4 regions of the Streptomyces sp. NPDC110618 genome follow, and region 1 is predicted to be linked to each of the others. Evidence: riboswitches for the same ligand, from Rfam matches in the RefSeq annotation. Region 1 holds a riboswitch; each other region holds the start of a gene.
What was found. Region 1 has a riboswitch for cyclic di-AMP ahead of ACZ7L7_RS36095 (M23 family metallopeptidase). Riboswitches for the same ligand answer to the same signal wherever they lie in the genome.
Positions count from the first base shown of each region.

Region 1 (2,189 bases):
CGCCGGGAGGCCGCCCGTCCGGCCCTCGACCACGCGGCGCGCGCGACGGCACCACCCGTCCCGGTGGTGGCGGCGCCCTGGCCGATGTACGGGGTCTACGGGCACCCGGCCCAGCCGACCTACCAGCCCTATCCGGCGTACCCGGCCTACAACCCGTACCGCGGTTAGCCGGTGCGGGAATGCCGGAACCGGCAGCCCTGACGTCGGGGGGTTGTCGTCAGGACCGCCGGGGTTCGAAAGAGCGGGCTGATCAGATGGTGAGGCCCTTGCTGCGCAGCCAGGACAGCGGGTCGATGCCGCCGGAGTCGCCGGTGTGGACCTCCATGTGGAGGTGGGCGCCGGTCACGTTGCCGGTCGCGCCGACCCGGCCGATGATGTCGCCGGTGTTGACCTTCTGGCCGACGCTGACGCTGATCGAGGACTGGTGGGCGTACCAGATCTCGGTGCCGTCGTCGAGGGTGAGCACGGTCTTGTAGCCGTACGAGCCCTCGTAGCCCGCCGAGGTGATCGTGCCGCTGTGCACGGCCTTGAGCAGCGTGCCCGTGGGGGCGGCGAAGTCCAGGCCCGTGTGGTAGCCGGAGGACCACATCGAACCGGCCTGGCCGAAGGTCGAGGTGAGGGTGTAGGAGGACAGCGGGAGCGTGTACTCCTTGGCCAGCTTGGCCAGCCGCTCCTCCTCGGCCTTCTTGGCGGCCTCCGCCTCGGCCTTCTCCTTGGCGGCCTTGGCCTTGGCCTCGGCCTCCTTCTCGGCCTTGGCGGCGGCTTCCGCGGCGGCCTTCTCGGCGGCAGCGGCGGCGGCCTGGGCGGCCTTGGTGTCGACCTGGTCCTGCTGCTGCTCGGCCTGGGCGATGATCCGGTTGCGCAGCGCCTCGCCCGCGCCCTCGGTGCCCTGGGCGGTGTCCGCGGCGGTCATGCCGAGCGTGCTGAGCGCGTTCGGGGAGCCCTCGGGGGCCTCGTCGGCCGCGTCGTCGGAGATCAGCGGCAGGTCGGGCATGGTGATCGCGACCGGCGGCTTGCCGGACTGCGCGCTGGCCATGCCGCCCGCGCCGACGGCGGCTATGACGCCGACGCCGAGAACCGTGGAGCTGCGGGCGAGTCCACCGCCGCGCTGCTTGGAGACGCGGTGCCGGCCGCGGACCGGGCGAATGGACTCCGCGGTGGGGTTCCACTCCTCCCAGGGGCCCTCGTCGGTGCGGTGACTGCCGTAGGCGAAGGCATCGTCACTCCGCTGGCTCGGCACGAACGGGGCCGTGGTGGCAGGCCGGTTTGACGCCACGTGGGCGTGCTCCTTTCCTTCCTTCTCGCCTACCGGGTTAGCTGACGGGTTCGGAGCAGGAAGGTCTCCTACGCGCGTATATCCGCCCGGATTTGCCCGGTGGATTACGCCCGATTCACCCCAAGTGGTGGTTCCCCGGTTCCCTTGCGGGATTCGGCGCGTGCGCACGGAGCCGACTCTTGTGACGGCTGGGACGACCGCGCTGCGTTATCGAACGTTAATAGACCCGGGGTGTGGATTCCAAGCTGTTCCGCTTGATCATTACGGAATCCGGCGGGGACTTTCGGGTCACCAGCGGTCCAAATCGGGCGAGTTGACCAGGACTCAGTCGGCGCGCCGCCACTGACGGTGTGTCAGTTGTTATGCGGAGGGCTTCCATCCGATCACGCGTGGTGACAATGGCACACGGAGGTACAGACGCACCGAGGGCCGGAACCCTTTCGGATTCCGGCCCTCGGCCTTCAGTAGCGGGGACAGGATTTGAACCTGCGACCTCTGGGTTATGAGCCCAGCGAGCTACCGAGCTGCTCCACCCCGCGTCGGTGAAACCAGTGTACGTCATCCACGGGATGCGAAGCACACGCATTTATTCAGGCCCTACAAGTGCGGCGATCACGGCGGTGACCTGCGCCCCCACCCCGCTCCCTCATCCCCCGTGGGTCAGGGTCTCCCAGGCCACGAAGAGGTCGTTCGTACCGGCCGGGCGGGTCCTCTCGGCGAGCTTCCGCGTCGCGGGGCCGCCGATGCCGCGGTGGACCGCGATCTCCAGGACGGGCCCGAGCTTCCCCTCGACCTCGCCGCCGCACAGCCAGGCAGGGGCGCGCCCGCTGTTCTGGAGCCCGGCATGCAGGTCGAGGGCGGCGGCGAGCCGGTCCTCGGTCTCGCTGTAGAGGTCGACGCCCTGGTGGCGTGC
Region 1 covers NZ_JBVKBN010000037.1:24,108-26,296, reverse strand. The annotation lists gene ACZ7L7_RS36100 (PrsW family intramembrane metalloprotease) at 1-168, shown strand, start outside; gene ACZ7L7_RS36095 (M23 family metallopeptidase) at 251-1,276, opposite strand; cyclic di-AMP (ydaO/yuaA leader) riboswitch at 1,288-1,445, opposite strand; tRNA gene ACZ7L7_RS36090 (tRNA-Met) at 1,742-1,815, opposite strand; gene ACZ7L7_RS36085 (alginate lyase family protein) at 1,923-2,189, opposite strand, start outside.

Region 2 (2,189 bases), on a different contig from region 1:
GCATCCGTCACTCTGCCGAGCGATCCCGCCTCGGTCTCCGCGGCCCGCGGCTATGTGGTCAGCACCCTCGCGGAATGGGGGCTGCCGGCCGAGACGGACGCGGCCGACACCATCCGGCTCATCGTCTCCGAACTCGCGACCAACGCCGTCCAGCACACCCTGGGTCAGTCACCCACCTTCACGGTGGACATCGAGTTGCACCATGACGAGCAGTTGCGCATCGGGGTGACCGACAGTCATCCCCGGTTCCCCAGGCGCCTGCCCGCCGCCGTCCAGCAGGACAACGGCCGCGGACTGGTGATCATCCGCTGGCTCACCGCCGAGTGCGGCGGCCGGCTCAGAGTCCGGCCGACCCGCGAGGGCGGGAAGACGGTCTCCATCGAACTGCCCTGGACGGTCCCGGCCCGCCCGGTCACCGCGGCGGGGCAGCAGGAGCCCTGAAACTCCGTCGGAACGCCTGAAAAGCCCCCTGAAAGCCCTCTGAAAGTCCCCCTGGGAAGGCCCCTGGGAAGTCCCTTGGGAGGGAAGTCCCTGCAAAGCCCCCTGAACAGCCCTCAGGGCGACGGCGCGTCAGGGCGCCGCCGCCCCTGAGAACCGCCCGGTCAGCTCACCCGGCCGTACCAGACGCTCTTGGTCCAGATCTTCTGCAGCCGCACCACGTCACCGGTCTTCGGGGCGTGCCAGATCTTCCCCTTCCCGGCGTAGATACCGACGTGGTAGACGTTCGACCCCGAGTGGAAGAACACGAGGTCACCCGCCTTGCGGTTGCCGGCGGAGATGTGGCGCGTCTTGTTGTACTGCTGGGCCGCCGTACGAGGCAGCTTCTTGCCCGCCTTCTTGTACGAGTACAGCGTGAGCCCGGAGCAGTCGAAGCGGTGCGGCCCCACGGCACCCCACTTGTAGGGGGATCCCTTCTTCGAAGCCGCGACCTTCAGTGCCTTCGACGCCGGAGTGGCAGCGGCCGCCTCGGAGGCGAGGCCGGGAGCCACGATCGAGCCGCCGACGGCGGCGAGGGTGAGAGCCGAGGCCGTACCGGCCCGGACCATCAGCGACGGGACACGATTGAGCGCAGTCATGCGCAACCCTTCGTCAGCCGCCTGTGAAGGATGACCTGTCGGATTCGGGCTGGCGAAGTTGCCCGGCCGCTGAGAGCGGCTTCACCCCAAGGGCTGCTCGGTGCGCGGAGACTCCGCACCGGCGACCCGTCGTGCTTGGGTCCTCCACTCCTGCCGATCCACTCCTGTCGACCGGTCATCCGGGCGGCGGCAGGACTCGGCGTCCGCCCGGACCGCCCCGCCGCTGTGGCGGGGGCTTGTCGTCAGACAGGGATCTTGGCTCACCGATGTCCGAAAATCCCAATGGAACCGGGGATTTGTGGTGTTACTCACCACTCATCCGTTCGGGTGGACACTGCTCCATTCGAACTACCGTCCAGGCGTTGGGGGATGCCCGGACCAGGCACGGAACGTCTCTTTCGGTTCCGGCGCTACGCGCGTTGCGCAACCCCGGCGGGCCGGAAAAAGGACACGCGACTACGCCAACAGTGGGTACGTCGTTCGGTCCGTTTCAACTCAGGTCCGGACGACTCGACATGGCGAGGAGCCGCCCGCACCCCTCTCACGTGCGTCAACTGTCCGAGCGCGGAGGAACCGTGACGCGAGCCGTGCGGCGCTCCCCGTCCAGCACGCGCAGCGCACGCGCCAGCGTGGGGGCATGCAGCTCGGTCTCACCGCGCTGATGCATGAGCGCCAGCGCGTCACGCAGTTCGGTCGCGCGGGACACGAGTGCCTGGGCGGCCCGCAGCCCGCCGTAGGTGTCGGTGCGGCGCGTGGGGTTGATGTGCCCGAGCAGATCGACCACGTCGAGGTAACGGTCGATCAACTCGGCCTCGGCGCGCGTCAGCGCGGGCAGCGGCGGAAGGTCCGGCAGCATCCGCGGCTCACCTCGTGCCCGGGGTGGTGCTCTTGCGACTCGGCACGATCCGGTCCACCAGCCCGTACGCCAGGGCCTCCCGCGCGTCCAGCACCTTCTCCCGCTCGATGTCGGCGCTCACCTGCTCCCGGCTGCGTCCGGTGTGCCGGGCGAGCATCTCCTCCAAGCGGGCCCGAATCCGCGTCAGCTCCGCGGCCTGGATCACCAGATCGCTCGCCTGCCCCTCCACCGGCCCGGGCAGCGTGGGCTGGCCGAGC
Region 2 covers NZ_JBVKBN010000019.1:124,453-126,641, forward strand. The annotation lists gene ACZ7L7_RS28520 (ATP-binding protein) at 1-441, shown strand, start outside; gene ACZ7L7_RS28525 (C40 family peptidase) at 603-1,076, opposite strand; cyclic di-AMP (ydaO/yuaA leader) riboswitch at 1,080-1,275, opposite strand; gene ACZ7L7_RS28530 (hypothetical protein) at 1,627-1,932, opposite strand; gene ACZ7L7_RS28535 (ATP-dependent Clp protease proteolytic subunit) at 1,940-2,189, opposite strand, start outside.
Region 2: it holds a riboswitch for cyclic di-AMP, as region 1 does, so the genes downstream of both, ACZ7L7_RS28525 (C40 family peptidase) here and ACZ7L7_RS36095 (M23 family metallopeptidase) in region 1, are expected to answer to the same signal.

Region 3 (2,189 bases), on a different contig from region 1:
GAGGCCGAGGTGGGGGAGGTGTACGCGGCAGTCGACCAGGACGGCGTCGACGGGCTCACGCTGATCGAGCCGGGGTACCTGATGCCGCACCCCACACTGCCCGCGGTGCGGGTGGGACGGCGTGACGACCTGTGGTGCGAGCCGATCAGCAAGGTGCTGCTGCGCCATCCCGAGCTGTCCGACGACGAGTTGGCGGCGACGGCGCGCTCGGTGGTCGGTTCGCTGGCGAACGTCACGATGTCGGGGCCGGGGACCGTCGAACTCCAGCCATGCGGCATCACCAAGGCGACGGGGCTCGCCCTGGCCGCGGACTACCTCGGCCTGGGCCCGGAGCGGACGATCGCCTTCGGTGACATGCCGAACGACATCCCGATGTTCGACTGGGCCGCGCACGGCGTCGCGATGGCCAACGCGCACCCCGAACTCAAGGCGGTGGCCGACGAGATCACCCTGTCGAACGAGGACGACGGCATCGCCGTCGTCCTCGAAAGACTGCTCAGGGAAGGGGCCGCGGCCTAGCGGGCGCCCCCCGGGCTGCTAGTACGCGCCCCACACGTTGTCGATCGAACCGTAGCGCTTGGCCGCGTAGTTGCAGGCGGCGGTGATGTTCGCGACCGGGTCGTACGGGTCGTAGGAGGTGCCCGGCACGTGGTACGCCATGAAGGTCGGGTCGATCACCTGGAGCAGGCCCTTGGAGGGGGTGCCGGCGGCGGCGTTGGAATCCCAGTTGTTGATCGCGTACTGGTTTCCGGAGGACTCCCGGATGATGTTGCGGTAGATGCCGTTGTAGCTGCCGGGGATCCCGTGGTCCGCCATGACCTGCAGGGACGCGCGGATCCAGCCGTCGAGGTTGTTGGCGTACCCCAGCGAGGCGGCGGTGGTGGCGGTCGGGGTGGCCGCGGAGGCGGTGGTGGCGCCGAGCAGCGGGAGGGCCAGTACGGCGGCTCCGGTGCCGAGGACGGCGAGCTTGCGGGCGATACGGCGGGGGCGGCGCTGAGCGGCAGCGGGCATGGCGAAGTTCCTCTCCGGCGCCTGCGAGGTGAGCTGTCGGGTTCGGGCGGGAGCTGCCCGGCCGCACGCCCCTCAAGGCGCGCGACTTCACCCCGAGCCGTTCCGGCACGTCCGCAGACGCCCGGCCCGGCGACTTACCTGGGTCCCCCGCTCCTGCCGTACGAAGTTCTCTCGGGTGAAGCCGGGCGGCGGCAGGATTCGGCGTCCGCCCGACAGGCCGGGAACGTATGCGAGAGCACATGTCCGAAACAAGTACCGGATTCACATATTCACGGATTTGATCTTCGTCCAGGAGGTTTGCGGCGGGCTGCGATTTGCGTATGCCAAGGGTCAACTCGCCGACAGGGAAAGGGTTTCGGCCCGCTTCGGAGTGCCGCCCGCTGGGGTGCCCGCGTGAGTCACGTCACCCCGAATCGCAAGAGTGAGCAAAACGGGCAATAGGCCTAAGGAGCCTCAATAGGGCTGTATTGGTGGGTCGTTCGCGGAACTGCCTCCGTGGAGCCGCTTTCGCGGAACCTCTGCGGTGGTGCGCGTCGTTGTCATGGTGATCGTCTGTGGGGCGGGCCGCAGCGATCGCCTTGAGTGACCCGGGGGCCAGGGTCGCGGTGCGGTGCGGAGGGAGTCGCAGCCACCCCGGGCGAAGCCGTGTCGACCCCGGTTCGAGACGCGCTCCACTACTGCCGAGTAAATCGATTTCCACGTAAATCGATGAATATCAGTCCTTATCAGGTGATCAAAAACATAACCGGCGTGATCCCATACCGCCCGTCGTGGACGGGCGGGCGGCATCGGTGATCGAAACCTGACCGGATACGCTGACTTGAGTGAAGGCAGCGACCTATCGACAAACCGCGTAATCACCGGTAGACACCAGCAGACAGGAGACCCCTCGTGACCGTCGTCGGGCCGTTCGGGCTGAGCGTGCGGGACCAGGCTCTGGAAGCCGATGTCCAGGCCGGATTGGCGGCTGTCGAGGAGGGTCTTCTCGAAGCCACCAAGAGCGAGGTCCCCTTCATCACGGAGGCCGCCCAGCACCTCGTGCGCGCGGGCGGGAAGCGGTTCCGGCCGCTGCTCGTGATGCTCGCGGCACAGTTCGGGGACCAGTACGCGCCGGGCATCGTGCCATCGGCCGTGGTGGTGGAGCTCACCCACCTGGCGACGCTGTACCACGACGACGT
Region 3 covers NZ_JBVKBN010000004.1:74,511-76,699, forward strand. The annotation lists gene ACZ7L7_RS09110 (HAD family hydrolase) at 1-519, shown strand, start outside; gene ACZ7L7_RS09115 (transglycosylase SLT domain-containing protein) at 538-1,011, opposite strand; cyclic di-AMP (ydaO/yuaA leader) riboswitch at 1,015-1,209, opposite strand; gene ACZ7L7_RS09120 (polyprenyl synthetase family protein) at 1,903-2,189, shown strand, end outside.
Region 3: it holds a riboswitch for cyclic di-AMP, as region 1 does, so the genes downstream of both, ACZ7L7_RS09115 (transglycosylase SLT domain-containing protein) here and ACZ7L7_RS36095 (M23 family metallopeptidase) in region 1, are expected to answer to the same signal.

Region 4 (2,189 bases), on a different contig from region 1:
AGCCCCGCCCCGGTGCGTACGGGGGAACACGCACCGGGGCGGGGAGCCCGTGGGGACGGGGGTGGCCCTCACGGGGCCTCCAGTATGGAGGAGGCCGGTATGAGGGACCTGTCGTCCGGCTATGGGATTACTTGAGGTGCAGCTGCTGACCGGGGTAGATCAGGTCGGCGTCCGCGACGATGTCCTTGTTCAGCTTGTACAGCTTCTGCCAGCCGCCCTTGACGTCGTGCTCCTCGGCGATGGTGCTGAGGGTGTCGCCCTTGACGACCTTGTACTCGCCGTCACCCTTCTTGACCTTCTTGCCGGTCGGGGTGGTCACGGTCGTCTGGGCCTTCTTCTCGGCCTTCTGGGTCTTCTGCGCCGGACGCTCGGCGGTGCGGGAGGCCGGCTGCTCCTCGGTGGCACGCGGCGCGGGGGTGGTGGCGGCGGCGCCGGTGTACGGCGTGCTCGACAGGTTCACACCGCAGTGCGGCCAGGCACCCTTGCCCTGACCGGCGAGCACCTTCTCGGCGATCGCGATCTGCTGGGCCTTGCTGGCCTGGTCGGCGGTGGCGGCGTACTGCGTGCCGCCGTACGCGGCCCAGGTGGAGGCGGAGAACTGCAGACCGCCGTAGTAGCCGTTGCCGGTGTTGATGGACCAGTTGCCGCCGGACTCGCACTGGGCGACGGCGTCCCACTCGGAGGCGGTGGCGGCGGAGGCGTTGCCGGCCGCCATCAGCGGGGCGGCGACGGCGGCGCCGGTGACACCGGCGATGGCGATGGCGCGAGTGGCCTTGGACGGACGACGGTGCTTGCCCTTGCCGGAAAACAGCATGGATCGATCCCCTCACCGACGCCTGCGAGGTGAGCTGTCGGGTTCGGGCCGGTTGAGTTGCCCGGCCGCGCACTCGTGCGGTGCGCGGCTTCACCCCTAGCCGGTGCCGGCGGTCGAGTTGCCTCAACTGCCGGTCCCGGCACTTACCTTGGGTCCCCCGCTCCTGCCTACGGCGCTTGACGCGACGACTGTTCCCGTACGGCCGCTGGCAGGATTCGGCGTTGCGGCAGCCGGGGCTCGTGTTGGCGAGCGGTCCTGACCGTAGACACGCGATCCGCGGAATTTCAAAGACGATCAGGGCTTCTGAGACTCATCCCACACTGTCGCCAAAACGGGCATTCAGCACCAAACGTGACGTCAACTACTGCTGGTTTTCGACCGTTTCGCCCTCAAGATCAAGGGTCTGACCGGGGATGATGTGGTCGGGGTCGGCGCCGATGGTCTCCTTGTTGGCGGCGTAGAGCCCGCGCCATCCGCCGTCCACCGCAAAGGAGTCGGCGATACCCACGAGGCTGTCGCCGTCACGGACGACGTACGAGTCGTCGGCGGCGCTCTCGTCGGCGGGCTCGCCACGGTGGCGGCCGGTACCGGCGCCCGTTTCGGTCTCAATGAGGGCGGAATCACCATCGGTTAGACCGGAGCTGTCCGAGTTGTCACGACCTGGGGTGCCCGTGAGGTCGCCCTCGGCCCCCTGGGAGGGGTTGTTCTCGGACGTGTTCGAGGGGTCGCCAGACTCCGCCGAGTCTGATGATTCCGCATCTTCGGTGGACTTGTCCGACTTGGTGGAGTTGTCTGCACCCTGGGAGTCGGACTCGTTCGCGGAACCGCCGTCGACGGAATCCAGCACATCGGACGAGCCGGACGAGTTGGATGAGTTGGACGAACCATCTGATCTGGATGAATCGGAGTTACCGGGCGAAGCGGACTCACTCTCGTCGACACCCGTGTCGACATCGGCCGCATCCGAGTCGGCCTCAAGACCGGACAGCGGGCCACAGGTCGGCCAGGCGGCGAGACCCTGGTCGGCGAGGATGCGCTCGGCGACGGCTATCTGCTGGGAGCGGCTGGCCTGGTCGGCGCTGGGCGCGTACGTCGTACCGCCGTACTGCTCCCAGTTCTCCTGGGTGACCTGGAGGCCGCCGTAGTAGCCGTTTCCGCTGTCCTCGCTCCAGTAGCCACCGCTCTCGCACTCCGCCACCCGGTCCCAGGTGGTGCCGTCGGCGGCGCTCGCGCCGGATGCGCCGAGCAGCGGGATGGCGATGGCGGAGCCGGTCACTCCGGCCGCGACGAAGAGGGCCGGAGCCTGGCGGGGGCGACGGTGACGACCGTTCCCGGAGAGCATGCGGGGACCTTTCGGAGACAGCAAGGGACCTGC
Region 4 covers NZ_JBVKBN010000013.1:96,370-98,558, forward strand. The annotation lists gene ACZ7L7_RS22615 (transglycosylase family protein) at 128-814, opposite strand; cyclic di-AMP (ydaO/yuaA leader) riboswitch at 819-999, opposite strand; gene ACZ7L7_RS22620 (transglycosylase family protein) at 1,176-2,156, opposite strand.
Region 4: it holds a riboswitch for cyclic di-AMP, as region 1 does, so the genes downstream of both, ACZ7L7_RS22615 (transglycosylase family protein) here and ACZ7L7_RS36095 (M23 family metallopeptidase) in region 1, are expected to answer to the same signal.